3 regions of the Natronincola ferrireducens genome follow, and region 3 is predicted to be linked to each of the others. Evidence: riboswitches for the same ligand, from Rfam matches in the RefSeq annotation. Region 3 holds a riboswitch; each other region holds the start of a gene.
The links. A riboswitch is a leader RNA that binds a small molecule or an ion and turns the genes downstream of it on or off. The one in region 3 is predicted to bind S-adenosylmethionine.
Positions count from the first base shown of each region.

Region 1: another riboswitch for S-adenosylmethionine. It lies ahead of BLS22_RS10085 (O-acetylhomoserine aminocarboxypropyltransferase/cysteine synthase family protein); the one in region 3 lies ahead of BLS22_RS01870 (methionine ABC transporter ATP-binding protein).
Region 2: another riboswitch for S-adenosylmethionine. It lies ahead of metK (methionine adenosyltransferase); the one in region 3 lies ahead of BLS22_RS01870 (methionine ABC transporter ATP-binding protein).

Region 1 is NZ_FNFP01000004.1:51,052-61,334, forward strand. Features, by position in the region: gene metA (homoserine O-acetyltransferase MetA) at 113-1,042, opposite strand; gene BLS22_RS10085 (O-acetylhomoserine aminocarboxypropyltransferase/cysteine synthase family protein) at 1,073-2,365, opposite strand; SAM riboswitch class I at 2,460-2,564, opposite strand; gene BLS22_RS10090 (GNAT family N-acetyltransferase) at 3,246-3,869, shown strand; gene BLS22_RS10095 (peptidylprolyl isomerase) at 3,899-4,648, opposite strand; gene BLS22_RS10100 (L-threonine 3-dehydrogenase) at 5,020-5,976, shown strand; gene BLS22_RS10105 (PucR family transcriptional regulator) at 6,115-7,254, shown strand; gene BLS22_RS10110 (ABC transporter substrate-binding protein) at 7,511-9,112, shown strand; gene BLS22_RS10115 (ABC transporter permease) at 9,146-10,156, shown strand; gene nikC (nickel transporter permease) at 10,170-10,283, shown strand, end outside.
Region 2 is NZ_FNFP01000001.1:254,342-264,624, forward strand. Features, by position in the region: gene BLS22_RS01140 (methyl-accepting chemotaxis protein) at 294-2,033, shown strand; gene BLS22_RS01145 (response regulator transcription factor) at 2,132-2,812, shown strand; gene BLS22_RS01150 (sensor histidine kinase) at 2,818-4,227, shown strand; gene BLS22_RS01155 (GerMN domain-containing protein) at 4,313-4,885, shown strand; gene BLS22_RS14910 (hypothetical protein) at 4,915-5,082, opposite strand; gene BLS22_RS01160 (COG2426 family protein) at 5,352-5,819, shown strand; SAM riboswitch class I at 5,939-6,037, shown strand; gene metK (methionine adenosyltransferase) at 6,349-7,542, shown strand; gene BLS22_RS01170 (RNA polymerase sigma factor) at 7,816-8,388, shown strand; gene BLS22_RS01175 (DUF1659 domain-containing protein) at 8,466-8,690, shown strand; gene BLS22_RS01180 (DUF2922 domain-containing protein) at 8,727-8,945, shown strand; gene BLS22_RS01185 (YvrJ family protein) at 8,996-9,145, shown strand; gene recD2 (SF1B family DNA helicase RecD2) at 9,413-10,283, shown strand, end outside.
Region 3 is NZ_FNFP01000001.1:405,722-416,004, forward strand. Features, by position in the region: gene purH (bifunctional phosphoribosylaminoimidazolecarboxamide formyltransferase/IMP cyclohydrolase) at 1-15, shown strand, start outside; gene purD (phosphoribosylamine--glycine ligase) at 268-1,521, shown strand; gene BLS22_RS01850 (Na+/H+ antiporter NhaC family protein) at 2,001-3,383, shown strand; gene BLS22_RS01855 (hypothetical protein) at 3,541-3,741, opposite strand; gene BLS22_RS01860 (MetQ/NlpA family ABC transporter substrate-binding protein) at 3,917-4,747, opposite strand; gene BLS22_RS01865 (methionine ABC transporter permease) at 4,752-5,402, opposite strand; gene BLS22_RS01870 (methionine ABC transporter ATP-binding protein) at 5,404-6,201, opposite strand; SAM riboswitch class I at 6,275-6,379, opposite strand; SAM riboswitch class I at 6,457-6,561, opposite strand; gene BLS22_RS01875 (YerC/YecD family TrpR-related protein) at 6,782-7,111, shown strand; gene dapG (aspartate kinase) at 7,371-8,624, opposite strand; gene BLS22_RS01885 (hypothetical protein) at 8,830-9,018, shown strand; gene BLS22_RS01890 (hypothetical protein) at 9,170-9,361, shown strand; gene BLS22_RS01895 (phosphatase) at 9,520-10,239, shown strand.

The sequences.
Region 1 (10,283 bases), on a different contig from region 3:
GGAATTATCAAAAAAATTTAACTATTTATTTAATTTATTTAATTTTAACAATACAAGAGTTATCTTTATCCTTTTACATACGGCTAAAATTTCTTCTGAATAAAGGAGTATTTTATCGTAGTGATCCGGATACTTGATTAATGTCATAAGGTGTTTCCTGGTAGACATAATAGTTTAGCCAATTGGTAAATAGAAGGGCACCATGACTTCTCCACACCACCATAGGGGGCTTAGATGGATCGTTATTAGGAAAATAGTTTTTAGGGGGCTCTATTTCCTTACCGGCAGTTACATCTCGATCATATTCAGATTTTAACGTTAAGGGATCATACTCAGAGTGGCCAGTTACGAAAATCTGTCTATTGTCTTTAGAGGCCACAATATAAACGCCACTTTCCACAGATTCCGATAAGATTTCAAGCTGTGGAACCCTTTCTAAATCCTCCCTTCTTACTTCTGTATGTCTAGAATGGGGGGCATAAAAATAATCATCAAAGCCCCTTAAAAGCTTTATGTTTTTTTTGTTAATGGTATGGGGAAAGACACCAAACATTTTATTTTGTAAGGGATATTTTAAAATTCCATAATGATGATATAGTCCTGCCTGAGCCCCCCAACAAATATGAAGGGTGGAGGTGACATTAGTCAATGTCCAATCCATAATTTCTTTTAGCTCTTCCCAATAGGTGACTTCATGGAAATCCAAATGCTCTATAGGGGCTCCAGTAATGATAAAGCCATCAAACTTCTCATCCTTTACCTCATCAAAGGTTTTATAAAAGGTGGTCAAATGCTTTTCCGGGGTATTCTTTGAACTATGATTTTTAGGATGCAGGAGGACAATATCCACCTGTAGAGGAGAATTCCCCAATTGTCTTAAGATTTGAACCTCAGTAGTAATTTTTGTAGGCATTAAGTTTAGAATACCAATTTTTAAAGCCCGGATATCCTGACTCAATGCACGGCTTTCTGTCATGACAAAAATATTTTCCTTGTTTAAAACTTCGGTAGCGGGAAGATTATCGGGTATTTTTACTGGCATTTAATGAAATTCCTCCTTTTGAATCTATTTTTACTGACGCTTTGATTTCTCAAGAGCTGTATCCAAGTCGTCAATCAAATCTGCTGCATCTTCTATTCCCACAGAAATACGAATCATGTCAGGGGTAACACCAGCAGCCCTTTGTTCTTCCTCTGTTAGCTGAGCATGGGTTGTACTGGCAGGATGAATCACAAGGGATTTTGTATCTGCTACATTGGCCAATAGAGAAAATAACTCTAGACTGTCGATAAATGTTCTTCCTGCCTCTAGGCCCCCCTTAATACCAAAAGTAAAAATGGAGCCAGCCCCCTTAGGTAAGTATTTTTGTGCTAAGTCATAATATTTATTATCTTCTAGACTAGGATAATTCACCCAGTCAACAAGGGGATGATTAACTAAAAAATCTACAATTTTCTTTGTGTTTTCTACGTGGCGTTGTACCCTCAGGGATAGAGTTTCAAGTCCCTGAATAAATAAAAAGGCATTGAAGGGGCTTAGGGTAGCACCTGTATCTCTTAGAAGCTGCACTCTAGCTTTGACAATATAAGCAAGAGGGCCAAAGGTTTCTGTATAGCTTACGTTGTTATAGGAGGGGTCGGGTTTTGTAAAGGATGAAAATCTGTGGCTTCCAGTCCAATCAAAGGTTCCACCATCTACAATTACCCCACCAATGGAGCTTCCATGACCCCCAATGAACTTTGTTGCAGAGTGGACAACAATATCTGCACCAAACTCGATAGGACGAATTAAATAAGGGGTCCCAAAGGTATTGTCTACAATAAGAGGCAATCCGTTTTCATGGGCAATCTTTGCTACTGCTTCGATATCAATTAAATTAATGCTAGGATTACCTATTACTTCTACATAAATAGCTTTCGTTTTTTCATTAATAGCTGCTGCAAAGTTTTGTGGGTCATCAGAATCTACAAATACTGTTTTGATGCCCATTCTTGGTAGGGTAGAAGCAAATAGATTATAGGTACCTCCATACAAGGTGCTGGCAGAAATAATTTCATCCCCAACCTCAGCAAGGTTTTGGATAGCGTAGGTAATAGCTGCTTGACCAGAAGATACTGCCAAAGCTCCTACACCTCCCTCTAGGGCAGCGATTCGTTCTTCGAACACCGCTGTTGTAGGATTGCCAATTCTTGTATAGATGTTGCCAGCTTCCTTAAGACCAAATAGATTAGCTGCATGCTCTGCACTATTAAATACATAGGCACAGGTTTGGTAAATGGGAACTGCTCTTGAACCTGTAGTAGGGTCTGGTTTCTGTCCTGCATGGACCTGAAGTGTGTCAAATCTCAAATTTTTTTGTGACATTTTAATATCGCTCCTTTTTAATAGTAGTATTGAAATACAAAAAAGCTCCTCCAAGAGAATGGAGAAGCTTATAAGCATATATGGATTAGTTATCCTCTCATCTCTTAGGTAAATATACCTACAGGATTTAGCACCATGCACATAGTATGCTGGTTGCCGGGCTTCATAGGGCCAGTCCCTCCGCCACTCTTTATAAGAGTTAAGTATGAAGTTTTATGTTATATAATTTATCACCCAGTAAAGGTTATGTCAAGGTTTTTTTAAAAAATAAAAATAATTAAATCTATTTTAAATTTTTCATCTGTTAAATTCTGTTGTTGATTTTATGGTAGTTAATAATATTGAAAAATGTTGGAGCAGGTCATTTATAGAATCCTTCTAAAATCCTCAGAAGTACATTAATAAAATTATAGAGCCTATAGAATAAACTGTATATTTATAAAATTATAAAAAATATGTTATAATAATTAAATAGAAATGAATAAATACATAGATATAATAATCTGTATAAAAAGATAAAACCAGGGATAAAACACGAATTTCAATAGAATTTTGTGCTATTATCAAGAGGAAATTCCCTTATACCCTTTAATTATCTATCATATTTAAGAAAAACATATATTTATCTAATATAATTCTACAAATAGTTTAAAAAGTATTTGTTTTGGGTATAAAATATTAAAATATTTACTAAAAACAAATAAAAATATAAAAAATATAAATTTAATGAGGATATAATACAAAAATACTTTGCAAATGTGATTTTTATAAATATACAAGTTTGACAAAAATATCAAGGGGGTGTGGTAGGCTTCATCTGACCAGAATGAAGTAAGAAAGAGAAAAGAAAGACGATAAGAATAAATAAAGGGAGGATACAATGAGTATTAACAAAGCTTATGCTCAAGCATTAGGGGCACATGAAGTGGAGGATCTAAAGGTTACGAAGGCAACTGTGGAGGATGTTGAAGGAATATTGGCAGTAGCAGCTTCTGTAGGAACCGATAGCAAAGACCATAGAAAAGGATTTTTAATGGATAACTATTTAAAGGATAAGAAAAAGTATGGGGAGAAGTTTAAAAATGATGTTGAAAATTCAAAGCTATTTTATGTCATTAAAAAAGGAGAACGGGTTTTAGGATTTCTCTTGGCCTACACAAAAGAACAATGGATTAACATGGAACCCACTTGGCTTTTTAAGACTATGTGGAAGGGAGATTTTGATAAAAAATCTCTGAAAAAATTTGTTGTTCTCGAAAAAATTGCCGTTCGCTCAAACTTAACGGGATTAGGTATAGGAAGTAAGCTATACAAACGATTTAAAGAAGATGCTAAAGCTATGGGGATTAAGGATATGTTTTCCGAGACGATTATTTCACCAAAGCCAAATTTTGCATCTATGGAATTTGCAATTAAACAACAGTACAATTTGGCAGGGATTCGATACGAAAAATTCGAGGGTAAAGTTCTTACCGACATCGTTTATCATAGAAAATTATTATAAAAGACGACCCAACTGGGTCGTCTTTGTATTTATAAGTTTACTTTTACTTCATATTTACCCTTTAATTCATTTACTCTATTTGAGTACAGATCATGCTGTTTTTGACCAAGAAGTTGTTGCGCTAATTGACCTTTAACATCTTCAAAAGACTTCATTTCTTCGGGATTTTGCTCAAATACCTTAATAATATGGTGACCAAATTGAGTTTTTACAGGCTTGCTAATCTCATTCTTTTCCATGCTGAAAACAGCTTCTTCAAATTCAGGTACCATTTGTCCCCTAGGAAAAGCACCTAGGTTTCCGCCCTGAGCCTTTGAAGGACATTTTGAATATTTTTCAGCGGCTTCCTCAAAGGAAAGACCCCCTTCAAGCTCTTTAATAATTGCTTCAGCTTCTTCTTCACTATCTACAAGAATGTGACTAGCTTTTGCAGTAGCTGGATTTTTAAAATGATCTTTATGGGATTCGTAATACTCGCCTAATTCCTTTTCGTCAAGGGCTACAGTTTTTACCAATTTGTTAATGGCATATTGCTTTAAAAAACTTTCTTCTACTTTTTTCAACTCTTTTTGAAAGGTTTCATCTTTATCTAGACCGTTGTCTAAAGCATCTAGATAAAACAATTCTTGGTTTATAAGCTCTTCTAACAATCTTTTTTTGCCTTCCTCCGATTGAAATTGTGCAGCCCTTTGTGGATCAATGCCCCTCATAAGTAGTTGTAGATCGGCCTCGGTAATTTCACGATCCCCTACTACTGCCAAAATGTTTTTGTTATCCATAAATTAAACGCTCCTTTGTAAGTATATTCTAAACCATCTTAACAAAAAAAGAGGAATATGTCCAATTTACATGAGTTTCCCCCAATAAATGGTGAATTATTATAATAAAGTAGTTTTGGTTATTAATTTTTAAAGTTTAAAAAAATTCTTTTCAAAATCATAAAAATAAAGTACACTAAAGACAGATATTGGAAAAGTCCTTGACTCAAGGACTAAATGTTATATTTTTCTAAATCGCTAATATAGTGGATATTTTAGGATAAAAATCGTAGAACTTCTTCTTCAGAAATGGTTTAAAAAATAGATTTTTTACAATAATAAGTATAGGCAATAGTGTATAGTAAATCTTTAATATAAAGGAGGTCAATATATTGAAAAAAATATTAATAACTGGCGCATTAGGTCAAATAGGTTCAGAATTGACAATGAACATGAGGAAAATCTATGGCAATGATAATGTAATTGCCAGTAGTAGAAGAAGACAAGAAAATGAGGTAGTAGAAAGTGGACCTTTTGAAATTGTAGATGTTACTAACCCACAACATCTTGTGGATGCAGTAAAAAAGCATAAGCCAGATACTATTATTAATCTTGCTGCTATTTTATCAGCCAATGGAGAAAATAATCCATCGGCAGCATGGAATATAAATATGAATGGTCTATATAATATTTTAGAAGTTGCTAGAGAAAATCAATGTGCTGTTTGCACCCCAAGCTCTATCGCAGTTTTTGGTCCTAGTACACCAAAGGATAATACTCCTCAGGATACATTGATGCGTCCAACCACCATGTATGGTGTAACAAAGGTGGCAGGGGAACTTCTTTGTGATTATTACTTTAAAAAGTTCAATGTGGACACTAGAGGTGTTCGTTTTCCAGGATTAATCTCTAATGTTGCATTACCTGGAGGCGGAACCACTGATTATGCTGTGCATATTTACTATGAAGCCCTAAAAAATAAGAAATACACCTGCTTTTTACAAAAGGGCACCTATATGGATATGATGTATATGCCAGATGCACTAGATGCTATTATTAATCTAATGGAGGCTGACCCAACTAAGTTAGTCCATAGGAATGCCTTTAATGTTACTGCTATGAGCTTTGATCCCGAAGGCATTGCTGCAGAGATTAAAAAGCATATTCCAGAGTTCACCATAGATTATAATGTAAATCAAGACATACAAAACATAGCAGACTCATGGCCCAATTCATTGGATGATAGTGAAGCAAGAGAGCAATGGGGCTGGAATCCAAAATATGATTTAACAGCTATGACGAAGGATATGTTAGATACGTTAAGCAAAAAACTTAATATTCAGTATTAATTAAACAAAGTCCTCCTTTTAAATATAGGGAGGACTTTGTTTAAATATTCTAAAAAATTTCCTTTACTTTTGGTTAAATTTTTTATACAATACGTTACAAATTAACTTAATAGATACTAGGATATAGGAGGGACTGTTGTGACCATAACAGTAAGGGATATTTTAAATCTACCAATTTTTAAAAATGTTACTATTATCGCAGGGAAGAATGGTTTAGATAAAAGGATAAAACGAATAAGTGTTTTTGATATATTTACCTATGATGATGATCCTCAGCACCTATCAAAGGAGGGGGACTTTTATCTTTCGGGTTTTTATGACATAAGAAATTCCATTGAAAATCAGATACAAGCTATCAATATTATGATAAAAGCTGGATCCTGTGCCTTATGTCTCATTGATTCCTTTGTTGGAGAAATCCACCAGGAGGTGAAGAAGGTAGCTGATGACAATGACTACCCTATTCTAGTAATAAGTGGTGAAATTCCCTACTCGGAGATAATTATGGATGTGATGGAGGCCATTATTGAAGACAATCTTGATACTATCAAAAGTTTAGAGATTGAACATATGCTAAAGGAAAGCTTTAATAAAAATGCATTGCTGGAAAAAGCTTATCAAATCAACGAAAACTTTGAAAAAAATGTAATAATTTTATTTTACAGTGATTATGCCATTACAAAGAGGTATATAGAAAGGATAAAGGATTCCTATGTAGGGCATAAGGAATGGACGATTCTTAAGTTTAGAAAGGGTATTTTATTTATCATTACAAGTAATAAAAGGACATATGAAGATATAAGTTGTACTTTGAACTATGCTATAAAGACATTGGGGAAAGATAGTACCACCTACAAAATTGGGATTAGCAACTATCATTTAGGCTTAGATAAACTAAATACAGCTCTTCAAGAGGCGGTTTTTTCTTGTGATTTAGCAAAAATTATGGATCAAAAGGTTGTCTACTACAATAAGCTAGGTATTTATAAATTTTTAACACCATTAAGACATAATCCTGCCATAAAGAACTTTCATGATGAGATACTCCAGCCTATCATAAGCTATGATGAGAAGAATAAAAGCAATCTCTTGGAAACTGCAGTGGCTTTTATAGATAACGATACAGATGTTAAAAAAACCGCACAAGTACTATTTCAGCACGAAAATACTATACGATATAGAATTATGAAAATCAAAGAAATTTTTGATAAAGAAAATATACAGGGGAATTTTATTGAACAATTATCAGTAGCTATCAAAATTAACAAACTATACTAAATAAAACAATTCAATAACACAATTTAAATATACATGCGAATGGATAAATAATAGCTAAAATAAACCAAATTATTTATAAACATTCGTTGTTTTTTTGTCTAAAATAAAATTCAATACATTGGAAACACAGGGATTGTAATATTTACAAAAACCATACCCTCTGTTTATAGATATTACAAAGGAAGAATAAAGTTTCTTAGAGAATGTATAAATAAAAGTTATTCGAATTTTTAAAAATAATTTAGGAGGTTAAAGAATGAAAAAGCAAAGCTGGAAAAGAAAACTATCTATTTTTTTATTGATAGGCATTTTAATTTTATCGGGATTTTTAATGACTGCCTGTGGAGGAGGACAACAAACGGCCCAAGGGGAAGAGGGTCAGCCAAGAATAGCTTTTTATGCTACGGCTAATGAACCAATCTTAGATTTTGATCCAAGTGTAGAATTTTCTAATGGTATTGTTGTGCTACACAATATTTATGAGACCCTATTAAAATATGAAGCATTAGAAGATAAAGTTGTTCCTGTTTTGGCTACGGATTATTCTGTTAGCGAAGATGGATTAATATGGGAATTTAATATAAGAGAAGGGGTAAAGTTCCATGATGGCAGTGACTTAAACGCTGAAGCTGTAAAGCTGTCTATAGAAAGAACCATCAATATGGATCAAGGGGCTGCTTATATTTGGCATCCAGTGGAGGAGATTAATGTAGTAGATACGTACAAGGTAGAATTTAAGCTCTCCTATCCAGCACCTTTAGATTTAATTGCCAGTGCTGGGTATGCAGGATTTATTATGTCACCAGCAGCAACGGAAGAAGCCAGTAATTGGTTTGCTCAAGGCAATACAGCTGGAACAGGTCCCTACACCATAGATAGTTTTAAGATGGGGGAAGAAGTTGTACTAAAGGTTTTTGAAGATTATTGGAAGGGATGGGAAGGCAACTACTTTGATAAAGTCTTCTTTAAAAGGGTGGCAGAAGCATCCTCTAGAAGATTATTGCTAGAAAGAGGAGAAGTTGATTTCGTCAGTATGCTTCCCTATGAGGATTTAGAGGTGTTAAAAAACAATCCAAATCTAGACCTTATTGTAGGACCTTCTTATCAGAATTTGTTCTTCAAATTTAATACTGAAAAAGAGCCTTTAAACAATAAATTGGTTCGCCAAGCTATATCCTATGCATTCCCCTATGGGGACGTAATGGAATATGCAGTAGGTGGCTATGCAACCCAAGCTAGAGGTGCTGTTCCTTTAGGACATTGGGGTCATGGAGAAGATTTATATCAATATGAGCATAATATCGAGAAGGCCAAAGCCTTATTAAAGGAGGCAGGCTATGAAGATGGTGGATTCACCATTACTATAACCTATGCAGCTGGAGATGAGACGCAAAAAAACGCAGCTGAACTATTTATGGCTGAATTAGATAAGCTAAATATAAACCTAGAAATTCGTGGAATGCCTTGGGAAAGTCAATGGGAGCTTTCTAGAAGCAGTTCCCTTGATAGAAGACAGGATATTCTAGTGATGTACTGGTGGCCAGATTTTGCCAGTCCCTATGGATGGTTATATTCTATGTTCCATACAGAGGAGGACATATTATTTAATCTAGCTTATTGGAGCAATGAAGAATTTGACAACCTCATTGATGAAGCTAATGTTATAAGTAGTACCGATAGAGATAGGGCAGAAGAGATGTTTATAGAGGCTCAAAAGATTTTGGTTGAAGAAGCACCTTCTATTTTTGTCTACGATATGCAATATGCTTGGATTGCTAACAAAACCTTTAAAGGGGTAAAAAACAATCCAGTTTATCCAAATGTTGTATTTTTCCATGAAACCTATAGACAACAATAAGAAGTTTAAGACAGACTTTTAGGCGGTGATATATTGAAATCATTAATCATCAAACGACTTTTATCAGGAATACTGGTTTTATTAGGTGTAATTGTTATCACATTTACCATTACGAGAATGATACCCTCCAACCCTGCAGCTCAATGGGTTGGCCCAAGGGCTACAGCTGAACAAATTCAAAGGGCGGAGATTGAACTAGGCTTAGATCAACCCTTATATATACAGTTTGGAAGGTATGTAAGGGACTTGCTTAGAGGAAATCTTGGAAACTCCTTAAGGTCTCATCAGCCTATAATAAAAGAATTAAAGGCATACTTGCCAGCCACCATAGAATTGGTTTTAATTTCTACTATTGCTGCTGTTTTTGTAGGCATACCTTTAGGTCTATTATCTGCCAAGATGAAGGATAGATGGTCAGACCACCTCATCCGCTTTTTTTCAGTGGGTGGGGTATCTCTCCCCATCTTTTGGGTTGCCCTGTTCCTTCAATTAATCTTCTATAGAGGGTTAGGTCTTTTGCCCTTAGGGGGGCAACTAAGTATACAAACAAAGCTTTTATATGATGTGCCCCATGTGACTGGTTTTCTAATATTTGATAGTTTAATTACTTGGAATATCCCGGTTTTAAAGGATGCACTTCTTCATATGGTTCTACCAGGAATTACGGTGGCGCTTTATCCTATAGCTTTAGTGGCTAGGATGACAAGGTCTGCCTTACTGGAAATATTAAGTGAAGATTATATTCGAGCTGCTAGATCCTATGGCTTACCTGAAAGAATTGTTACATGGTCCTATGCTTTAAAAAATTCCTTAGGGCCTACGGCCACAGTAGTCACCTTATCGATAGGGTATACATTGGTAAATACTTTTTTGATAGAAGCTATTTTTAGCTGGCCTGGTATCGGAAGTTACATTGCATCGGCGGTGACTAGTTTGGATTATCCAGCCATCATGGGAGTTACTATTTTTTCGGCAGTTGCCTATGTTGTATTAAATCTTGTGGCAGATATCATTATCGCACTAGATCCCCGAATCCGGGTTTAGGAGGAGGCGTGACATGTTAAATAAAGCAATATCTTTAAAAACCCTTCAGCCTAAAATGAAGGAATTAAAATTTTCCATATACCTATTAAATAGAAATCGATTAACCCAAGCAGCTTTTATTGCCGTT
Region 2 (10,283 bases), 150 kb from region 3:
TCCATCTAATCATTGTAAGACCCATCAAATATTAGGAAAAGAATACCTTTAGTTGTTTTTTCGACAAAAATCTCAATAATTAGAATAACTGGAAACTGAGTTCAGGTATGGGAGCGCCACTATTATACAAGAACATAGAACATATCTGCCCAATAATTGTATCAAAAATAATATTGCTGAACAACAAAAAAACTGATTATTGTTAAAAACAAGTCTCTTGAAGGTAATGGTATGATATTTGCAAGAAAATAACTTAATTAAACCTTTAAAGGGTTAATTTGGGAGGGGATTTTATGACAAAGGAAAAAGCCTATAGTAAGTCGAGGTCCATTAAGGTAAAAATATTATTTTTCTTTTTAATCATCTTTATTATCAGTAATGTTATAATGAGCTCTGGATTTATATACAGATATAGACAAAACCTCATTAATAGGATTTCCAATGAGTTGATGACAGTTCTAAGGGCTACAGTTGCTAATATAGATGGAGACAGGTTTGAAGAAATCGTAAAATCCCAGGATGAAACCCATCTTTACTATGGAGAGTTAAGAAACTACTTAAATGATGTAAGGGTAAATACAGGATTTAAATATCTTTATACAGAAGCTTTTTTACCTAATGGGGATTTAATCTATATAGTAGATGGGGTAGGATTTGATACAGATGAGGTTAGTTTTTTAGGTGACCCAGTAGAAGAACAGGAAATAGAAGAGAGTCTTCAGGTTTATAAAGGGGAAGAAATCATTCAGGAGATCTATGAAACAGAAATGTGGGGAGAATTAATTACTGCTAAAATTCCTATCTATAATAGCAATGGCAAAATTGTAGGGATACTGGGGGGGGATCAGGATGCTAATATTGTAAGACAGCTACTAAGGGGGATGATCTTATTTGTTGTGATTATCCTTATAGTGACATCTATTGTTGGAGGATTGATCATGGTTTTTGTCGCCCACAAATTATTACAACCCCTTTCAATCATTAAGGAAAGTACTATGGAGGCTATGGAGGGGAACTTAACGGTGGATATTCCCATAAAATCCCAAGATGAGATTGGTTTATTAGCCCATGGATTTAATGAGATGATAAGGGGGTTAAAGACAATTGTATCCCATATCCATAAAAATACTGAAAAAATTTTAGAAACTACAGAAGTGTTAAGGGAAGGGACAGAAAATTCCAGTCAATCGGCCCAGCAGGTGGCAACTGCAATTTCCAGTATAGCTGAAGGATTACAGCTGCAGATGGAGGATGTAGAGGATGTAAAGGTGAGGATCCATGATATCAACAAAGCCATAGAAAATACCTTCCAACAATCCGAGAAGACGGTAATAGATGCAAAGGATGCTTATAAAAATGCTGAGGAAGGCAATGAAGCTATAGAAAAATCTACAGAAGTCATGTATCAAATTAGCCAAAGCATGGAACTATCCCAGGAGAAAATAAAAGTCCTTCAGGAAAATATAATAAATATCCTTAGTTTTGTTGATAGGATTTCCAATATTTCAGCCCAGACAAACATGCTGGCATTAAATGCAGCTATTGAAGCTGCTCGAGCAGGAAATCAAGGAAAGGGATTTGCTGTAGTGGCTGAAGAAGTAAGGAAGCTGGCGGTTGAGTCCTCCAGTGCTGCCAATGAAATATCGGGGTCATTGGCCACCATTGATGGCAATATGAATGAAACAGTAGATTCTATCCATAAAGTAGTGGAGAAGGTAAAAACAGGTGTAGATATAACTGATTCAGTTAGAAGATATTTTGATAGGATTATGAAGTCCAATGCCGCCATAGAAAACAGTGCTAACGGCATATTTGAGTATGTGAAAGCGGTTACCACCAGTAGCAACGAAGTGGTGGAAAAAGTAGAAAGAACAGGAGCAATAGTCTCAAAATTTAGTCTTGAATCCCAAAACATAGCAGCCTCTTCTCAAGAACAAATGGCTGTAACAGAGGAAATTAACCAGGCATTAAATTCATTGGCTGAAATGAGCAGAGAATTACAAACTACGGTAGATCAATTTAAAATAAAATAAACAAAAGGATGGAGGATTTTCCTCCATCCTTTTGTTTCAAACCCGTAAAAGTTGTATAATATATAAAGAGAGCTTATATTTTATGGGGAGTGGGTTCTATGAAGGTACTAATCATTGATGATGAGAAATTGCTAGTGAAGGGATTAAAAAAAAGCCTAGAGCAGGAGGGGTTTCAGGTTTCTGCTGCCTATGATGGGGAAGAGGGATTAAAGATCTTTGAAACCAACGGTTTCGATCTGGTGATTTTAGATTTAATGCTACCTAAAATAGATGGCATCAGTGTTTGTCGTAGAATACGACAAATGGGGGATACACCAGTAATTATGCTGACCGCCAAGGACAGCGATGTTGATAAGATATTGGGTCTGGAACTGGGGGCGGACGATTACATGACCAAGCCCTTTAATACAAGAGAACTGATCGCCAGAATGCGGGCTATTCTCAGAAGAGTAGAAAAGCAGGAAAATAAAGAAAAAGAAACGGTTTATACCTCGGGGGATTTAGAGGTGAATCCTAATTATCGAGTTGTTAAAAAAACCGACAGAGAAGTGGAATTAACCCCTAAGGAGTTTGACATATTGGAGCTATTAATTCGAAACAAAGGAAGGGTTTTTTCAAGGGAGGAAATCTTCACACTGGTTTGGCAGGAGCCCTGCTTAGATACTAGGACAATTGATGTACATATAAAAAATCTCCGGGAAAAGCTAAGGGATCATGGGAAAGAATCACCCATGATTCAGACAAAATGGGGTGTAGGCTATTATTTTAGAAGGGATTGATAGAAATGTTTTCTTCTATCAAACAAAAATTGACTTTAATTTATATCATTCTCATTATTTTACCTCTGTTGGCCATCAACTATCTATCTTTACACCACATGAAGGAATCCGTCTTGGGGGAAATTGAGGTCAACACCTTAAAGACAGCCAATATTCTTTCCAATATAAGTCGCAACAATATTCAAGATCCTTTGGCTTTAAAGAAGGTCACCCAGCAGTATGGGGAAACTGTGGAGGGAAGAGTTTTGATCCTTGACAAAGCAGGGAGGGTAATGGTGGACACCTCCCATCTTTTAGAAGGGCGAACTATAAACAATCCAGAGGTTCGTAGCGCCCTTGCTATGGAGGAGGGGGTTGGGTATTATCAAAGGGATAAATATATATTGCAGGTGACGGTCCCTATCCTACAGATGGTTCAAGGAGATAGAAATCTTTTAGGGGCAGTACTGGTATCCGTCAGTGTTGATGACGCCTTTGAAGCCATCCAAGATTTTAGGCAACGTTTAACGATGGTGTCCATTGGAGCTGCAGCCATAGGGGTGATAGTAGCTATATTAGCCAGCAGAAGGATGGCAAAACCCATTGTCATACTATCTAATACAGCTAAGCGGATAGGTGAAGGACATCTAGGGGAAATGGTAAACATAAAGTCCAGAGATGAGATAGGAAGACTTGCTGAAGATTTTAATTATATGAGCAAAGAGCTCTATAGGATTGACCATGGTAGAACTCAATTTATTGGTGATGTTTCCCATGAGTTAAAGACGCCTTTAGCCTCCATGAAGGCATTGATTGATTCCCTACTCTATGGAGAAGATGATCTTGAGGTATACAAGGAGTACTTAAGGGACATGGATGGAGAAATTGATCGACTATCGGACTTAGTAAAATCCCTTCTGACCTTGACAAGAATGGAGGAACAGGGGATTAAAATGAGGATATATTCCTTAAAGGAAATCATAGAAAATGCGGTAAAAATCCTCCAACCCTTGGCAGAAAAAGGAGGGGTAGAGGTAAGCATTGCATTAGAAGGATCTCCAGAGGTTGTTTGTGATGGGGAACGGATGAAGGAGGTATTTATTAACTTAATTGACAATGCCCTAAAGTATAGGGATATGGAGAAAGAAAAATATAGGGTCAGCATTATTGGAAAAAGACAAAAAGACGACTACAAAGTTATGCTTGTGGATAATGGTATTGGTATTAAGGAGGAAGAACTAGAATCTATCTTTGAAAAATTTTATCGAACAGATACCTCCCGTTCTAGAGATACTGGTGGAGCTGGTATTGGTCTCTCCATCGTTAGTCGGGTGATACAGCTCCATGGATGGAAAATTTCTGTCGCCAGTAGAATAAAAGAAGGGACAACCGTTACTATCTTGATTCCTAAAAATTTTTTAAAGATTTCTTCATGATTTCTTTACATTTGTTAATGAGGTCTTCACAATCTAGGGGTATAATAGGAATAAGCAAACAACAAAAACAAAACTGAAGGGACAGATGAAGATGAAAAAATTAGGTTTAATACTATTAATTATTGCTATGATGGTGACATTTATAGGCTGTGATAGGAGACAAGTTGAGAATGAAACCCCTCCGGTGGAGACGGAAAATGTCGATAACGATAACGATGTGGTGGACCCTACACCCCAGGAGGAAAATGTAGAAGTGACCCTATACTATGTCAATCAAGAATATGTTATGACAGGGGATGAAAGTTTAGAATCCATTGTACCAGTTATAAAAGAAGTAACTGTAGGGGAAAAGTCCCTAGAAGCTATTATTTTAGCGGAGCTACAAAAACAACCAGAGGATGAAAATTTGACTACAACCTTAGAAAATATCAAGGTTTTAAGTGTTGATATAGCGGAGGAAATAGCCTATGTAAATCTGGCAGGAGACAAATTAAGTGGTGGTAGTCTTCAAGAAGCTTTATTACTGAATCAAATCCTATACTCCTTGACGGAGATAGAAGGGGTGGAGGCAGTACAAATTTTAGTGGATGGCAGTAAAAGAGAGACGTTGATGGGTCATATAACCATCGAAGAACCTTTAACAAGAAACGATAATTAAAATAAATAAGGGGAGAAATTTTTCTCCCCTTAACTTGATTCATCCTCCAGCATCAGTCGATGGTACTGTACGATCAATTCATCTATTTCTATATTTAACGCAAAAATTTTATCGTAATCTTCGTTTTCTTCTAAATAACGTCTTAATTTATTTTTTTGGTTAGCGATCTCTATACTTAACTCTTCTAATTTCCCCATAATTCAATCCCCTTTCTAAACAACTAGATAACTAGAAGATGCTATTTTTATTTTTACATAAATCATATAAAATATTATAATGCAAAAGGTTAAAAAACCTATATTGCAAAATATACTTGTACAAATTATACCACAACTTCCAATGGCCAAACATTAAATTTACGTTACAAAGGGGTAATGGATAAACATAATACCAAAGGCTTACTGGGATATAGGGACTTAGTTCTATCGCCATTGTTTTCACTATATAATAAATAGAGGTGAAGGGAATGGAAAGAATGCTGGAACTAATTACCCATGAATTGATGGTGCTGTTAATTGCTGCAATGCCCCTAATTGAAGTAAGGGGTGCTATACCTATAGGGGTTTCCCTTGGCATGCATCCTGCCCATGCAACAGTTTTAGGGATTGTAGGAAGCTTAATCCCTGTTCCTCTTTTGCTTCTATTTATAAAGCCTTTTATTTTCTATTTCAGAAATATGAGGATTTTTAGCAAAGTCATTGATAGAGCTGTAAAAAAGATATTGAAAAAAAGTAAAAATATTGAAAAATACAGTGTGGTAGGATTAGTTTTATTTGTGGCTGTTCCTTTGCCTACAACAGGAATATGGAGTGGGTGTCTAGCAGCTATCCTATTTAATATCCCCTTTAAACAAGCTTTTCCAGCAATTGCTCTAGGTGCTGTAATTGCTGGAAGTATTATGTTTGTTTTAAGCTATGTAATTGTTACAATTTAGTTTAAAAGGAACCCTAATTTATTCATGAAGAAAAATTTTCCTACTTTAAAATATTCATTGACAGAGAAGAGACAGGGTGATATGATATTGCATGATAAAAACTTAATAAAAATCTTGATACCTTATCAAGAGTGGTGGAGGGAAGGGCCCGATGAAATCCGGCAACCATAAGTAGTATGGTGCTAAATCCCACAGAATATAATTCTGGAAGATGAGGAAACGAAATTGGTGTATTATGCCTCTTCTTTTTGAGAAGAGGTTTTTTATTATGGATAATTTTCGCTAAAAAAATAAAACTAATAGAAATCCTTTAAAATGTTTATAAGGAAATGATGACCTTCTCCTATTCATTCTACCCTTATCATTTCCTATATATATATAAATTTTACTTACAACAAAATCTTCCTACAGAAGCTTCAAGGTTGAGTTTGTTGAACCCAATAACGGAAATTATAACTTATTTACATTGTATATAGCTTATAATTTCCTATTGATTATAAAAATAAGGAAATAAGGAGGAAACAGTATTATGGCAAGAAGATTATTTACTTCAGAATCTGTAACAGAAGGACATCCAGATAAAATTTGTGATCAAATATCTGATGCTATTTTAGATGCCATTTTTGAAAAAGATCCAAATGCAAGGGTAGCTTGTGAAACCTCTGTAACAACTGGTCTTGTCTTGGTAGCAGGGGAAATTACAACCAATTGCTATGTAGATATTCCAAAGGTTGTTAGAAAAACAGTGGAGGAAATTGGTTACACAAGAGCAAAATATGGATTTGACTGCGATACCTGTGCTGTATTAACAGCCATTGATGAGCAATCTTCCGACATTGCTATGGGGGTAAATGAAGCCCTTGAAAGCAAAAAAGGTGAAATGCAGGATGAATTAGAAGCTATTGGGGCTGGAGACCAAGGTATTATGTTTGGTTTTGCCTGCAATGAAACCCCTGAGCTAATGCCTCTACCGATTGCCCTATCCCATAAGCTGGCCAGAAGATTAGCAGAGGTAAGAAAAAATGGTACATTATCCTATCTTCGCCCCGATGGAAAAACCCAGGTGACCGTTGAGTACGATGGAGACAAGCCTGTGAGAATAGACGCTATTGTTATTTCTACACAACATAGCCCAAAGGTAGATAGAGATACAATTGAAAATGATTTAATTGAGTATGTCATTCAAAAGATTGTACCAACAGAGCTATTGGATGAAAATACTAAGTACTACATTAACCCAACCGGTAGATTTGTTATTGGTGGACCCCAAGGGGATGCTGGATTAACAGGAAGAAAAATCATTGTAGATACCTATGGGGGTTATGCTCGCCATGGTGGTGGAGCCTTCTCTGGAAAAGATCCAACGAAGGTAGACCGTTCTGCTGCCTACGCTGCTAGATATGTAGCCAAGAATATTGTAGCTGCAGGTTTGGCTGATAAATGTGAGCTGGAGTTGGCCTATGCCATTGGTGTGGCTCAACCAGTATCCATTATGGTGGAAACCTTTGGTACAAGTAAGGTAGAGGAGGACAAGCTGGTACAGCTGATAAGAAAGCATTTTGACTTAAGACCAGCAGCCATCATTAGAGATTTAGATCTAAGACGTCCTATCTATAGACAAATAGCGGCCTATGGTCATTTTGGAAGAACAGACGTAGATGTTCCTTGGGAACGAACCGATAAGGCTGAAGCATTAAAAAATGATGAAATTATAAGAGGATAGTAGAAAAAAGAACTGACCCCCCAAATAGGTCAGTTCTTTTTTTATAGCCAATAGAAACTTAGAAATTTTATAATTTTAGGAACTAGCTTTATTCCCTCCCCTAACCATATAGGCTAAAGGATATGGGTTAAAAATCCACCTTCATTTCAAGGGAATTTACCCTTTTCCTCCCCCTACAATCCCATGATTCTTAAATTCCCCTTTACTATAGAAGTCTATACAATAAAGTCACCGGTAATAAAGGAAGATGCATCTTTTAAAGGATGTTAAAAAATGAATCGTTTATTTGAAGAATTGGTGAAAAAGGCCCTAAAGGGGGAGAAGGAGGCGATAGAACAGCTATTGCTACAGCTAAGGCCCTTAATCATTGCCTATAGCAAAAGATATGGAGGAAGGGAGGGTATGGATGAAGATGCCTACCAAGAGGGTCTTCTGGAAATTTTAGAAGGACTGCAGGATTTTGATTCTGCTAAAAATGTACCCTTTTTAGCCTATATTACCATAAGGGTACGATACTACTATTTAAATAAGAGGAGAAAAGTCAAAAGCCACTTTTCCCTAGAGGCAGATATAGGAGATAGTGAAGGAATTTCATTAATAGATTTACTAGAGGATACAACTGCTAAGGTGGAGGAGACTTATATGGAGATGGAGGAAAGCCAAAGGTTAAAGGAGGCTATCCATCGACTAACCTCTTGTCAAAGGGATATTATTTTACAATATTATTTCCACAGAAAAACCCTCAAGGAAATTGCTGCTATAAAGGGTATTCACCCTATTTCAGTAGCTAAGACAAAGGCCACTGGTCTAAAAAAATTGAAAAAATTATTGAAAGAATGGTACTAACCTTTTCCTTCCCAAAACATTTAATGGATGTAGGCTGCAGCTACAAAACTTAATGATAAAAGAAGGGGGGTGACGAAATGCCAGTAAAAGCAATGGGAGCAACCTCAAGAATAAGATTACAGTTCATTGATAGTGTAGATCAAGAGGGTAAAGAAAAGCTTACCTCCAGAAGCTACAGCAATGTAAATCCAGATGCTGTTGACACCCAGGTGTACAACGTATCAACGGAATTAGCTCTTCTACAGGAAAAGCCAGTCAAGGCCATAATGAGAATTGATGAGAAGGAGCTAATCGAGGAGTAAAGGAAGAAAAAATTTTTATAAAGGAGGTGAAGCTTCGTGAAAAAGGTATTGGAAATGACCTTTAAGAAGGAAGATGACAAACTGACTAAGGTGATGATTGTCAACGCCCGAGGAGATTTAACACCAGCTGAGGTGAAGGCAGCTATGCTGAACATCATCAATGAAAGTGTTTTTAGCATAGGAGGGGCAGGGTTATCAGACATCCACAGTGCAAAGGTGATTACAACCCAAGAGGAAGAATTCGATTTAGCATAAACTAAGGGGAGAGAAGTCTCCCCTTAATTCATAATAAGGTGGTGAAGAAGGTGAATGAAGTGTTGAATCAGGTTGCTAACCTAGGCTTCCCCATTGTAGTATCCATCTATCTATTAATACGGATTGAAGGAAAATTAGAGGGCCTTACCCTTAGCATCCATGAACTGGCAAAATCCATTCAAGTTCTATCGGCAAAATAAAATAAAACATCATGACAAAACCTCCTGAAAATCCAGGAGGTTTTGTCATGATATAAAGAAAAAGGAGGAATTATAAGGAGTATAAATATCCAAACCCCCATTTCCCAACATTTTTGTCAGAATTGTATATTTATTAATGGCAGGGTTTTTTCCTTATGCTATAATAAAAGTAATGGATTTTTGTGTAAAACTATTTAACATATATGAAGCAGATAGAGGAACTATGACATAAAAAACCTAACCTTAATGGAGTAGGAGGATAAAGAAGTGCTGGAAATTCAGGGTAGGCTTATAGAAATAATTTTTCAGAACCAAGCCAATGGCTATACGGTTGCTGTTTTAGAAACACCAGAGGAGGAAGTGACCCTAGTAGGATATCTTCCGGCCCTGAAGGAGGGAGATCATCTGCTGGTGAAGGGTGACTGGAGGGTACATCCCGTTTATGGACAGCAGTTGGAGGTGGGGGAATATCGTCCAATCATGCCCTCTACAGAGGAGGGCATGATCAATTACCTTTCCTCTGGAATTATTACGGGAATTCGTAAAAAGATGGCGAAAAAAATTGTAGAATTTTTCGGGAAGGAAGCATTGGAAATTATAGAATTTCAACCCCATAGATTGACGGAGGTTCCAGGGATTGGCGAAGCTAAAGCCAGTGTCATTGCTGAGGCCTTTCAGGATCAAAGGGAGCTAAGGGAAATAATTCTCTTTCTTTCCCAATATGGTATATCCCCCAGCTATGCAGTGAAAATCTATAAAAGCTATGGGGAAACCACCATTGCCACCATCCAAGAAAACCCTTATCGATTGGCAGAGGATATCGTGGGGATAGGTTTTATTACCGCTGACCGTATTGCAAAATCTATGGGGATTGCTCCTAATTCTAGATATCGGATCTATGCAGGTACAAGATATATACTAAATACCTTTCATATAGAGGGACACACCTATGCACCAAAGGATATATTATTGGAAAGAACTGCCGAACTACTGAAGGTAGATATAGGTATGGTGGAGGAGGCAGTGCAAAACCTAGCCTTAGACCAAAAAATACAGCTGGAGAATCGTGGAGGGGAAATGATTATCTACTCCCTCCCCTATTATTATGCAGAAACCAATGTATGCAACAAGCTAATTG
Region 3 (10,283 bases):
CATTTTAAACACTAGGGAAAATCAATGAAAAATGAAAAATGAAAAATGAAAAATGAAAGACAAAGTCAAAGACAATGATAATGAAAATGCAAAATGTAAAATGGAAAATGTAAAATGGAAAATGCAAAATAAGAAATGAAGAATGAAATTGGAAGTTAAAGTTAGGATCAAGAGCTATTAAAAAATGATTTGAGGGTTTTTCAATATAATTTCACATTTTAAATTTTAAATTTTAACTCCGCCGAAGGCGGCAAGGATGGTGAAGTGATGAAGGTATTGGTAATTGGTGGTGGTGGTCGTGAACACACCATTGTATGGAAACTAAGACAAAGCCCCAAGGTTACGGAGATCTACTGTGCTCCTGGCAATCCTGGAATAGATGCTTTAGCAAAGTGTGTAGATATATCGTCAGATAATATAGAAGAACTTGTAGAATTTTCCCGGGAAATGTCAGTGGATTTAACAGTAGTGGGACCTGAGATTCCTTTGGTGGAGGGAATTGTTGATAGATTTAAAGATGCAGGGTTAAATATCATTGGTCCATCCATGGCAGCAGCCCAATTAGAGGGAAGCAAGGCCTTTTCAAAAAGATTTATGGAAAAATACAATATTCCTACTGCTGCCTATCATGAGATAGGGAGCTATGAAGAAGCAATAGAGGTTTTGAAGCATTATAGCTTTCCTGTGGTTATCAAGGCAGATGGTCTAGCAGCAGGAAAGGGTGTTTTGATTTGTGAAGATCAAGTGGAGGCTGAAAAAGCCCTGCAGGACATTTTGATTCACAATATATTTGGCACTTCAGGTAGCAAAGTAGTTATAGAAGAGTTTTTAGAAGGGATAGAAACCTCAATCCTTTGTTTTGTAGATGGGAAAGCCATCGTGCCAATGGTCAGTAGTCAGGATCATAAGAGAATATTTGATGGTGATAAGGGACCCAATACAGGAGGTATGGGTACATATTCCCCCAACTATGTCTATACCGATGAAATTGCCAGCGTAGTGGAGACCACTATTTTAAAACCTACTTTAAAGGGTATTCAACAGGAAAATATGGACTACAGAGGAATTTTATTTATTGGGTTAATGATTACAAAGGAAGGACCTAAAGTTCTGGAATATAATGTGAGATTTGGAGATCCAGAAACCCAAGTGGTATTACCAAGATTAGAGACGGATTTAGTAGAAATATTTGATGCAATCCTCCAGCAACAGCTATCTAATATTGCTATTAAATGGAATAATCAAGCTGTAGTTTGTGTGGTACTGGCTTCCGGTGGATATCCAGATGCCTATGAAAAGGGAAAAGAAATTACAGGTATAGAAACCGTAGACAACAATACGATGGTCTTTCATGCAGGAACTGCCATCAAGGATGGAAAATTAGTGACCAATGGAGGTAGGGTTCTAGGTGTTACCTCCTGGGGAGAAGATATAGAAACCGCTAGAAATCAAGCTTATGACAGTGTAGATAAAATTTATTTTCACGGGAAAAACTATCGCAAGGATATTGCAGTGAAATGAATTTCACTGCTTTTGTGTTTTTAGGCTCTGTTAATGACAAATGTTGATATTTTAAAAAATATAGAAATGCTAGGGAACAGTCATCCTGAGGGATAATGAAATTTAACATAGTCTAAAAAATAGAAGCAGAATGGCTATATTGCTAATTTTGAGGATATAGCCATTTTTTTGTATATTTTATTTTCCCTAGAAAAGATTAGACATTTTTTTGAAAATCATGTTTGTCTTTTCTGTTTGCGGTATATCCTTTATAATAGTAAATGGAAGATAGATCAGTATGCTTTATTCCAGTAAGTCCCAAGGATTTAGCTAAAATAGCTATGGTATTTACTAAAGATGCTCTACATATAGATACAGGTGAAGAATTTATTTTTAAGTATATTTTAATATCGGCAGGGCGAGGATAAAAGCTTAAACAAAAGGGGCTGGAGGGCTATAATCATTATGTCCATGCTGGACAGAGAATATGGGGTGCAGAAATGAAGGACAACATCGTAAAAAAACAGGATGCTTATTGCATTAGTTTATTCAGTTTAATTCTTATAGCTGTTTGTATTTTCTTTAATTTTTCTTTATTTTTTGGTTTTCTTGGAGGCATTATATTTTCCTTCCTTTTACTACTGAAAAAGGGTTTTTCTGTAGATGATTTAGTACAAATCATCCTGGAGAGCTTAAAGGAGTGTGGACTCCTTTATTTGTTAATTTTATTAATTGGCGCCACCATTTCCATATGGCTATCTTCAGGGGTTGTTCCTGCCATGATTTATTATGGGTTCCAGTATATGCAAGGGATGAATTTTTTATTTTCGGCCTTTGTAATTACTTCTATTATGGGGATTTTTATGGGAACAGCTGTAGGAACAATAAGTACCATGGGAATAGCTTTGTTAGGAATTGGAAGGGGTTTTGGGGTGCCAGAAGGGGTTTTATTAGGGGCCATTGTTTCGGGGGCATATATCGCAGATAAAATTTCTCCTATTTCAGGTTTGTTAAACCTTACTTTGTCCACCACCCAAACCACCTATAAGGAAACTTTAAAGGCTATGACCCAAACATTAGTGCCAGTATATATCCTAACGGTCTTAATATATTATTATATAGGAAAGACCTACAATGTTAATGGGGAATTAGATAGCCTACAGGAATATCAATGGGCAATACTGGATGGATTTTATATATCTCCGTTACTATTATTATTGCCATTAGGAGTTCTATGTTTGACGATAGTAGGCGTGAAAATTATTCCAACCATATCCTTAGCCCTACTGGGAGGAATTATTGTCAGTACCAGTCTACAAGGAATGCCTGTTTTTGATGTGTTTCATGCCATGTTTTTTGGTTTTAAGGGGAATACTGCTTCTTCTGAGTTAAATAGCATTCTATTTAGTGGGGGAATCAAATCAATGTTTGAGGTAGTATTGATTGTGGGGGGAGCCATAGCATTGAGTGGCATTTTAGAAAAATCTGGTTTAATCAGATTGATGATCCATGAGGCTATAGCTAAAACAAAATCAAGGAGCAAGCTTATTTTTAAAACAGGAGTCATTAGCAGCATATTAACGGCTACAACCTGTGACCAGGCGGTGGGAATTATTATCCCCAGCCGCTTCCTAAAGGATAAATACCAGGAGCTGGGATTAAACAATAGAATTCTAGCAAGAACAATTTCAGATACAGGAACCGTCATCGCACCATTGATACCCTGGAATGTAAATGCATTAATTATTGGAATGATTTCAGGTGTTTCTATAACAAGTTATATACCCTATGCTGTACTTTGTTACCTTTTCCCCATCGTAACCATGATAGTGGGAAGTGAGTTTAAAATAGAAAAAGCTATCTCTATTGAGATGGAGTCTTAGAAATATTACTACTGAAATAGACGAATAACAGATGGAAAATCAACATAACAGTCAGGAAAATTTAAAGGAAACTAGGTTTTTATGGATTGAGGATTTTAGTATTTTGAAGTCTTTGAAAGTGGCTGACACCAAATCTTTAATTTGGTGTCAGCCATTTTTATTTTTTATAGTTTTTGAAGCTATCATTCCATTCCTTTTCATAAAACTTTCTGGAATCAAAGGCATCTACATCCCGCATCATATCCAAAGGCATGACATAGGAGTTCATATCCTTTTCGGGTATTTCAAAATCCCTTTGATTGTAGGTAGAATCAATAATATCCTGAGGATTTCGTGGAGCATGTTGTTTTTTCTTCATCAACTATCCCTCCTATTTTAGTAGTATCTGCAATAGCTTTATAATTAAAAATGGCAAATGATACATATCTATATGCTGGACCTTTTAAAACATAGCTTCAGGAAAGGATAGAGCACCAATAAAAGACCATGAAGAAAAGCCATCATTAGAAAAAATGATGGCTTTATGACACTAATTAAAAAGCAGGTACTACTGCTCCTTGATATTTAGTTTCAATGAATTCCTTAACCTCTGAAGAATTTAATATTTCAATTAAAGTTAGAATTTTTTCATTGTTTTTATCTTCAGAACGAATGGTTAATACGTTGGCATAGGGAGAGTTGGCATCCTCCATGATTAATGAATCATTTATAGGGTTAAATCCAGCCTCTAGAGCATAATTGGTGTTGATAATAGCAGCCTCAACATCATCCAAAGCTCTAGGTAGTTGTGGAGATTCTAAAGAAATAAATTTTAAATTTTTAGGGTTAGATGCAATATCCATTTCGGTGGCTGTTAAGGAAGCATCCTCTTTCAATTCAATGAATCCATAATATTGAAGTAATAAAAGAGCTCTACCGCCATTGGTTGGGTCATTGGGGATAGCAATAGTTGCACCATCCTCTAATTCTTCAATGCTAGTAAGTTTTTTAGAATATAAGCCTAAAGGCTCTACATGAACCTTTGTGGCAGCAGTTAATTCTAAACCATTGTTAGCTGCAAAAGTTTCCATATAGGGAACGTGCTGAAAAAAGTTGGCATCAATTTCTCCATCACCTAAAGCTAGGTTTGGTGTAACGTAATCAGTAAATTCTACAATATCTAACGTGATACCTTTATCTGCTAGAATAGGTTTAATAAATTCTAATATTTCTGAATGGGGAACTGGGGTGGCACCAACCTTTATTATAGCTGTTTCTTCCTCTGTTATAGCAGTATCACCACTTGTATCTTCAGCTTGGGTGCAGCCTGCTAATAAACTAATTACCAATAATCCAATAATAAATAAAATACTTTTCTTTTTCATATTGTTACCTCCTGTCAATTTTTTTAGCTAAAATAGTTCCTGAAATCTGTATGAACTGTACCATGACAATCAATACAAGTACTGTCCATATCATAAGGTTTTTATCAAAACGATGATAACCATAGCGTATTGCTAAATCCCCTAGACCACCTCCTCCTACAGCCCCCGCCATGGCTGAATAGCCAATGACATTTACTAGAGTAATGGTAATGCCTAGGATAATAGCTGGCATGCTTTCTGGAATCAAAACCTTATAAATAATTTGTAGGTTTGTAGCTCCCATAGCTTGAGAGGCTTCTATAACGCCTTTATTAACCTCCAATAGAGCATTTTCTATAATTCTAGAAAAGAAGGGAATGGTAGCTACCGTCAAAGGAACAATAGCGGCAGTTGTTCCGATAGAAGTCCCCACAATTCCTCTAGTAAAAGGAATGATAGAAATCATCAGGATGATAAAGGGAAAGGATCTCCCTATATTGACAATATAGGAAAAAATGTTGTGGAGCCCTTTATTTTCCATAATATGATTTTTTCTAGTAATCACCAAAATAATTCCTATAGGTGTTCCAATCAAAACAGCTATTAGGGTAGATATTGAAACCATATAAAGTGTTTCCTGTAGAGAAGGAATAATCAAGCTCAATAATTTATCCATTTTATAAACCTCCTACCTTTACATTTCTGAACAAATCCAGTGGTATAGGCTGATGTTTTTCGAAGGCCTTGTTACCCAATAGGAGATTGGTATAGGGATGCTGAGGTGTCTTAAATATTTGGTTTACACAACCCCTCTCTACAATCTCTCCGTCCTTTAACACAGCCACCTTCTTACAGATTTGTTGAATAACCTCCATTTGATGGGTAATCAGTACAACTGTAATATCTAACTTTTCATTAATTTCTCTTAATAGGTTCAAGATGCTTCTACTGGTGATGGGATCTAAGGCAGAAGTAGCTTCATCACTTAACAATATTTTGGGATTTGTGGCTAAAGCCCTGGCAATAGCAACCCTTTGTCTTTGTCCCCCACTTAATTGAGAAGGGTAATGATTCTTTTTGTCTTGAAGGCCTACTAATTCTAGCAATTGATGAACTCTAATCTTTATTTCGTCTTTTTTCATACCATCCAACTCTAGGGGATAGGCTACATTTTTCTCTACAGTTCTACTGGTTAGCAAATGATAATTTTGAAAAATCATACCCATATCTCGACGGCATTTTCTAAGGTTATTAGGAGAAAGCTTTGTTAGGTCGATACCATCTATCCGAACCTCTCCTGAGGTAGGCTTCTCTAGTAGATTAATACAACGGATCAAAGTAGATTTTCCAGCACCGCTAAGACCCATGATACCGTAGATATCTCCCTTATCTACGGTTAAACTGATGTTCTTTAAGGCTAAAACATTCCCCTCCTTTGATTCATAAAGCTTACTGATGTTTTTTAACTCAATCATGGTTTTACACCTCTTTCTATAAAATAAAAAAACCACTTTCTCGACGAAAGAGGCACCAAAACAATAGTTCCCTCCCTCATCTCTCAGCACATGATGTGCTGCTGGAATTGGCACCTTCGATCGTAATCGCGGTTGCCGGGTTTCATCGGGCCAGTCCCTCCACCTCTCTTGATAAGAGTGTTTCATTAAGTATTAAATTTTTATAATAAAAAAACCACTTTCACAACGAAAGAGGCATCAAAAGTATAGATTCCTCCCTCATCTTTCAACACATAATGTGTTGCAGGAATTGGCACCTTCGATCGTAATCGCGGTTGCCGGGTTTCATCGGGCCAGTCCCTCCACCTCTCTTGATAAGAGTATAATAATTCGATTTAATTTTTTACTTCAATCATAAAATACATTATATTAGTTTTTGGAAAAAAAGTCAATAATAAAAATAAAATAAATTTTTGTTGTTATTTTTTCTGTAGGTAACAACGGAGATATATTATTTTGTCAGAAAAATTTTTATTTAATTAAAAGGAAAAAGGAGAAAAAGGTAGAAGTTTATATTAAAATGTATGTTTGGGGTGAGATGATGTCTTATCAGTCAAGAATTAAAGATGGATTTACCGATGCGTTATTTGAAGCGATTTTAGAGCTAGAGACAGTAGAGGAGTGCTATAGATTTTTTGAAGATGTTTGCACCATTAAAGAAATTCAATCCATATCCCAAAGGCTAGAGGTTGCCAAGCTACTGAAGGAAGGGCGAACCTACATTGAAATAGAAAAAACTACGGGGGCCAGTACCGCCACCATTAGTAGAGTTAATCGTTGCCTTCATTATGGGGCCGACGGATATAAGCTAGTCCTAAAAAGGTTAGACGAACAACAAAAACAAAGTGAAGAAGATTTACAACAAGAATAAAAACAGGGAAATCCTAACATTAGGATTTCCCTGTTTTTAAGTTGGGTTCTGTTGAAAGATAATTGTTGATGTTTTATAAAAACCTCTCGGTCTTGTAATTGGTATCATTCCAAGCAATAGTGGAGGATATAATAATGGTTGCTATCAATTGAGATCCTTCACTACCTTCAGATACCATAGCATGACAAAAGCTCCAGCAGGTCTTATTATCATTATTTAGACGAAAATCAACAGTGATATTTAACATAATTTTATAGTGCTATTGATCTAAATGGAAAGCCTCATGTAAGATATTGACGGCTTTTTTTCCTGCCTCCTGTGGTACAAGGCAGGAGATAGTAGAATGGGAGTCAGAACTTTGAAGGATTTTAATTCCTTCCTTGGCTAAGGCACTGACAACTGTAGCCATAACTCCTGGTATTCCAGTAATTCGACAGCCTACAATAGTTACCTTACTACAGTTATTTAAAATAGTATACTTTACATCAAAATCCCTTAGTATGTTTTTAAGATTTAAGTTTTGACTTCCATCAATGGTGAAGATTTTTTTATCGACAAAGAAGTTAATCATATCGATACTGATATTTCCACAGGCTAGAGCCGATAGTAATTGGCTGTCTTTTTCAGGATTGGCCTCTGTATAAATGGATATCTGACTTATATCATCCTTATGGGTAATGGCAGTTAATAAACCTTTAGAGGATTTAGAAGAATAAGGGAGGGTACCATTTTTCCTGCAGTAATAAACAGTGGTGCCAGGATGGGTAGACATGGTATTTTTAATTTTCAAAGGGATATTACCATTTTGAGCAATTTCCACTGCTCTTGGATGGATAACCTTTGCTCCCTTATCGGCCATTTGAAAAACTTCATCATAATTCATCTCATGGATTATTTTTGCTTTTGGCACTACATTTGGATCTGCTGTCATGATACCGTCTACGTCGGTATAAATCTCTACACACTTTGCATTTAAGGCTACTCCTAGGGCCACAGCTGTTGTATCGCTGCCTCCACGACCTAGGGTAGTAATTTCATTATCCTTTGTAGCCCCTTGGAAGCCAGAAATGACAACGATTTTGTCCTCTTCCAAATGCTTTAATATTTTACTAGCATCTATTGATAATATGTCTGCATTACTAAAGCTATCATCTGTTAAAAGTCCCGCCTGATAACCTGTGAGGGCCACTACATCAAAACCAGCTTCTTCTAAAGAGGAGGCCAATACGACAGAAGAGATGATTTCACCACAGGACATTAAAAGATCTAGGTGCTTTAAGCTACAGCTGGGGGCATTTTCCAATACTAGATTCCTCAGGGTATCTGTGGCATAGGGCTCCCCTTTACGGCCCATAGCAGAAACCACAATGACCAGGCTGTAGCCAGCTTTTTTTCCCTCAGTTATTTTATCAATAACCATTTTTCTTCTTTCTCTTGTAGACACGGAGGTTCCTCCAAATTTTTGCACAATAATATCCACACAAACCACCCCATATTTATTGAAATTATTCATCCTTATATTTAAAATATGCTTCAATAGGATAAATGTTCTACAGGAACAGAAATCAAATTTTTAAAAAAGTATGGATGTTTTGGCTATTTAATATCCCCACAATAAATGTGGATTTTATAAATTCCAAAATGCACAAAATAGACCTCCATTTCATAATATAGAATGAGACACGATACAAAACTATGAGAGAGTGAGGTGTCAATAAATGAGTGATGCTGTAAAAGGAACAGGGGTTTTAGGAGGTTTTTTCAAAGGGGACACCAGTATATTGTTTTTCTTTTTATTGCTGGTAATAATCTTCTGTAACTGTCGTCTATTTAGAGATTCAGGTGATAGCCTATTATTCTTCTTATTAATATTGGTAGTGCTATTTACTGGACGGGGAATATGTTAGCATGAGGGTTAAATAACAAGACTTCTAGGGTTAGCTAGGTAAAATATTTTACTTAGCTAACCTATGGAGGTAACCATTTTATCAGTTTTAACATAGTATATATTAAGACTAGAGATAGTCCTAATAAGAATTATAAGGAGGGTGCTAATAAATGAGTGAAGTAGCTAAGAGCAATGTATTAGGCGGTTTATTTGGTGGCCAAAGCAGCATATTATTCTTCTTCCTATTGCTAGTAATAATCTTCTGTAACTGCGGTATATTTAGAGGTACAGGAGATAGCTTATTATTCTTCTTCTTGTTACTAGTATTGTTATTTGGTGGAAGATATTTCTGGGCTTACTAAGTTAAATGCCTTGCCAAACAAAAAGGGTAGAGTTTCTGCCCTTTTTGTTTTTGTAATAAAATACAGCTTTTTGTCAACAATAGTATTTGCTATAATAAACATAACTTTATTGGAAAATAATAAAACATATAAAAAATAATGGAAGGAGATAGATGTTTATGAAGCTTATATTAGATACCCATTGCCACACTTTATCCAGTGGTCATGCCTATAGCACTATACAAGAAATGGCTGCCTATGCTAAAACCATAGACTTTCAATTGATTGCTATTACTGACCATGGGCCTAAGATGCCTGGAAGTGCCCATAAATTGCATTTTAGAAATTTAAGGGTTGTACCAAAAGAAATAAATGGGGTGGAAGTTTTGAGGGGGGTAGAGGTAAATATATTGGATTATGATGGAAAGCTGGACCTTTCAGACAATGTTCTAAAGGATTTAGATTTGGTTATCGCCAGCCTACATCACCCCTGTATCAAATCAGGAACTGTGGAGGAAAATACCCATGCCCTCATCAACGTTATAAAAAATCCCTATATACATATTATCGGACATCCTGGAAACCCAGCCTATCCAATAGATATTGAAAAGGTAATAGATGCTGCTAAAGAGTACAACACCCTAATAGAAATTAACAATAGTTCCCTCAAACCAGAAACCTTTAGGGTGGGTAGTAAGGAAAACTGCTACAATATCTTAAAGGCATGTCGTGACAAGGGGGTTTCTGTAGTAGTAGGTAGTGATGCCCATATTGCCTTTCATATAGGAAACTTTTCTGTGGCACAGGAGATGCTAGAGGACCTTCAGGTGCCAGAGGAATTAGTGATGAACACTTCTGTAGAAAGACTAAAAGCAGCCCTGAGTAAAAAACAAAAGTAATTTTAAAAATCAATCTGCATAGGTATAGATAGAAAATTAATCTA